One region of the Cupriavidus cauae genome, then DNA from elsewhere that is predicted to be linked to it. Evidence: predicted binding sites of a transcription regulator. Region 1 holds the regulator's gene; the other holds the start of a gene.
What was found. The regulator sigma-54, encoded in region 1, starts transcription at its own class of promoters, with help from an activator protein. The targets are predictions, from matches to a motif close to TGGCANGNAANCTGCTTT.

Region 1 (2,203 bases):
CGCGGCCGCCCTCGTACAGAGGGCGGCCGTTTTCGTTCGTGCGCGGTTCATGTACCGTTCCTTCCCTGGTGATCCATCAGGCAATCGCTTCTGACCACGCAATCGAAACTTCCGATAGCAAATTCCGTTCCATCGCGGCCGAAGTTGCGCATAAAATAGGCCGCATGAAACCGTCGCTACAGCTACGCCTCTCCCAGCATCTGGCCCTGACGCCGCAGCTGCAGCAGTCGATCCGGCTGTTGCAGCTCTCCACGCTGGAACTGCAACAGGAAGTCGAGCAGGCGCTGACCGAGAATCCCCTGCTCGAACGCGAAAACGACTGGATCGAAAGCCCGCTGCGGGTCGCCGCCGACGGGTCGGTCAATGTCCAGACCACCACCACGACCCCGTCTTCCGAGCCGACGGCCCCCGCCGATTCGCGCGCGGATGGCGCCGCGTCCGCCGACGACGGCTATGCCGACGGCGCGGGCGACGATTATGGCGGCGACTGGAGCCTGGACGATTTCGCCCGCCGTCCGCAAAGCGACGAGGACGAGAAAACGCCGCTGCAATTGCGCGATGCCGAGCCCACGCTGCGCGAATATCTGATGGAGCAATTGGCGCCGCTGAAAATCTCCACGCGCGACAAGGGCCTGGCGATTTTCCTGATCGAATCGCTCGACGACGACGGCTACCTGAGCGCCTCGCTCGAGGAAATCCTTTCCGAATTGCCTGAAGAGCTCGAATTCGAGCTCGACGAAGTGCATGCGATGCTGACGCTGCTGCAAAGCTTCGACCCGCCCGGGGTCGGGGCGCGCAACGCGGCCGAATGCCTGTCGCTGCAACTGCGCCGCATCGAACATCCGCAGCGCGAGCTGGCGATGACGATCGTGCGCCATCACCTCGAACTGCTGGCCGCGCGCGATTACACCCGCCTGAAGAAGGCGCTGCAGGTCGACGACATGCAGCTGAAGGCCGCGCACGAGCTGATCCGCTCGCTCGCGCCCTATCCCGGCCACGCCTACAGCCGGCCGGAAGCGGATTTCGTCGTGCCCGACGTGTTCGTGCGCAAGAGCGGCCATAACTGGATCGCCCAGCTCAATCCCGATGTGATGCCGCGGCTGCGCATCAACGACATGTATGCGCAAATCTTGCGCGGTGCAAAAGGCGATACCGGCGCCGCGGGATTGCAGCAGAAACTGCAGGAGGCGCGCTGGCTCATCAAGAATATCCAGCAGCGTTTCGACACCATTTTGCGCGTCGCACAAGCCATCGTGGAGCGGCAAAAGAATTTCTTCACGCACGGTGAAATTGCGATGCGCCCCTTGGTTTTGAGGGAGATAGCCGATACACTGGGTCTACACGAGTCGACCATTTCTCGTGTGACTACCAATAAGTACATGGCCACCCCGATGGGGACATTCGAGCTGAAATATTTCTTTGGCAGCCATGTATCGACCGAAACCGGCGGTGCCGCCTCTTCCACCGCAATCCGTGCGCTGATCAAGCAGTTGATAGGAGCCGAAGACCCCAGAAACCCGTTGTCCGACAGCCGGATTGCCGAACTGCTGGGGGAACAAGGCTTCGTCGTGGCGCGACGTACCGTCGCCAAATACCGTGAAGCCTTGAAGATCCCCGCCGTGAACCTTCGCAAGTCTTTGTAGCCGAGTCGCATCGCCTGCCTGGTGCGGCTCTTTCAGAAGGAGAAGCGCTATGAACTTCAAGATCAGTGGACACCACTTGGACATCACGCCTTCGCTGCGTGAGTACGTGGAAACGAAACTGGAGCGAATCCTCAGGCATTTCGATCAGGTTATTGACGTCAGCGTGCTGCTATCGGTCGACAATCAAAAGGAAAAGGATCGCCGTCAACGCGCGGAAATCAATGTGCATCTGAAGGGCAAGGACATCTTTGTCGAGGCGCACCACGAAGATCTCTATGCGGCGATCGACATGCTGGTCGACAAGCTGGACCGGCAAGTGATCCGCTACAAGGACAAGGTGCAGAGCCACGACCGCGAATCGCTGAAGTACCACAGCTTCGTGGCCAGTCAGGCCCAGCAGTAGCTTGAAGATTCGGCTCGGCCACAACGCCGGCCGGCCTTGAAGTGAGGAAAGAAGCCGTGCCAGGAGCACGGCTTTTTTGCGCCCCGCGTGGACGTTCGAGCGAGGCCGCGGTGCCGCCTCGCCGTGCAACCTATAGGATGAAACCGGGATGGGGTTC
Region 2 (2,203 bases), 770 kb from region 1:
CTATAGTCGTGCTGTAGGGCGTACTTTCGGCAGGCGATCCGGCAACCGATACGGCAACCGATACGGCAACCGATACGGCAGGCGACACGCAACCCCGGACCGAACCCCGGACCAATCAATCCTCAAGCCGGCCGGACCCCGCGTCCGGCCTCGACCGCACGCGCGCGAACCCGCCGCCGCGCGGTCAGACCAACAAGGGCGGCTTCGACCGTCCGATCCTGATCGATGGAGCAGACATGATCTATATCCTGATGGGCGTCTCCGGCAGCGGCAAGACCACGGTCGGCTCGCTGCTGGCGCAGGCCCTGCACTGCGGCTTCCATGACGCCGACGAATTCCACAGCGCCGCCAACAAGGCCAAGATGGCCGCCGGCATTCCGCTGACCGACGAGGACCGCTGGCCCTGGCTGGACGCGATGCGCGCCGCCATCGACCAGGCCCGCGCCGAGGGCCGCCCGCACGTCTTCACCTGCTCCGCGCTGCGCCAGATCTATCGCGACCGCCTGACGCCGCCCGACGGCGGGGTCAGCTTCATCTACCTGAAGGGCGATATCGACGTGCTGCGCACGCGCCTGGCGGGCCGCAGCGGGCATTTCTTCGATCCCAAGCTGCTGCAGAGCCAGCTCGATACGCTCGAGGAGCCGCGCGACGCGCTGGTGCTCGATATCCGCAAGCCCCCGGAGGAACTGGTGCGCCAGATCCTGGCCGAGCGTCCGCCCGTCCGCGGCAGCCAGCCCGTGCACTGAAATGGTGTGCGGGGCGGCGTCCCCGCGCCATTGCGTGGCGCCACGCCGCGCCAACACGCCGTTCGCGACCCGTCTTCCATTGGCAGGCATCTTGCTTGAATGTCTGCCAAGGCACCTGGCCTCCTTCTCGGGGGCGGCGGCCGGACGTATGCTGTAGAAGTCAACGATGCGCGGCGGCCGGTCGGGCGCCCGGTACTGGGGGAGGGCATCATGGCGGCGCGGTTTTTCGATGAAATGCTGGACTGGCGCGGCGATGCGCCCCCGAACATCGCCGCCGGGCAGGCGTTGTCGCCGGACGCGATCCGGCCGCACTACCGCCAGTTCGCCGAGTGGCTGGCGCGCCAGTCGGGCGCGACCATGGCCAACAAGCGTGCCGAGGCCGACCTGGTGTTCCGGCGCGTGGGCATCACCTTCGCCGTCTATGGCGACAAGGACGAGGCCAACAGCGGCACCGAGCGCACCATCCCCTTCGACGTGATTCCGCGCATCTTCCCGGCCGGCGAATGGGCGCTGCTGGAGAAGGGCCTGCGCCAGCGCGTCGCCGCGCTGAACCGCTTCATCCACGACATCTATCACGGCCAGGACATCATCCGCGCCGGCGTGATCCCGCCCGAGCAGGTCTACGACAACGCGCAATACCGGCCCGAGATGCTGGGCATCGACGTGCCGCGCGACATCTATGCGCATGTCGCGGGCATCGACGTGGTGCGCGCGGGAGAGGGCGAGTTCTATGTGCTCGAGGACAATCTGCGGGTGCCTTCAGGGGTCTCCTACATGCTCGAGAACCGCAAGATGATGATGCGCTTGTTCCCCGAGCTGTTCGCGCGCAACCGCGTCGCGCCGGTGGCCCACTATCCCGACCTGCTGCTCGACATGCTGCGCAGCGTGTCGCCGCAGGGCGTGGCCGATCCGACCGTGGTGGTGCTGACGCCGGGCATGTACAACTCCGCCTACTTCGAGCACGCGTTCCTCGCGCAGCAGATGGGCATCGAACTGGTCGAGGGCAGCGACCTGTTCGTGCAGGACGACCATCTGTACATGCGCACCACGCAGGGGCCGCAGCGCGTCGACGTGATCTACCGCCGCGTCGACGACGACTTTCTCGATCCGCTGGTGTTCCGGCCCGATTCGACGCTGGGCGCGGCCGGCCTGCTGGCGGTCTATCGCGCCGGCAATGTCACGGTCTGCAATGCGATCGGCACCGGCGTCGCCGACGACAAGTCGATCTATCCCTATGTGCCCGAGATGATCCGCTTCTATCTGGGCGAGGAACCTCTGCTGGCCAACGTGCCGACCTGGATGTGCCGGCGCCCGGACGACCTGCAGTACGTGCTCGACCATATGGACGAGCTGGTGGTCAAGGAAACGCACGGGGCCGGCGGCTACGGCATGCTGGTCGGGCCGGCGGCGACGCGCGCCGAGATCGACGCCTTCCGCGAGGTGGTCAAGGCGCGGCC

Region 2: KZ686_RS09200 (circularly permuted type 2 ATP-grasp protein) is a predicted target of sigma-54. The motif match lies at 827-844, and genes of this name have one in related genera.

What each region holds. Positions count from the first base shown of each region.
Region 1 is NZ_CP080293.1:1,276,274-1,278,476, reverse strand. It holds gene KZ686_RS05760 (RNA polymerase factor sigma-54) at 165-1,643, shown strand; gene hpf (ribosome hibernation-promoting factor, HPF/YfiA family) at 1,693-2,046, shown strand.
Region 2 is NZ_CP080293.1:2,047,740-2,049,942, forward strand. It holds gene edd (phosphogluconate dehydratase) at 1-6, shown strand, start outside; gene KZ686_RS09195 (gluconokinase) at 237-746, shown strand; gene KZ686_RS09200 (circularly permuted type 2 ATP-grasp protein) at 957-2,203, shown strand, end outside.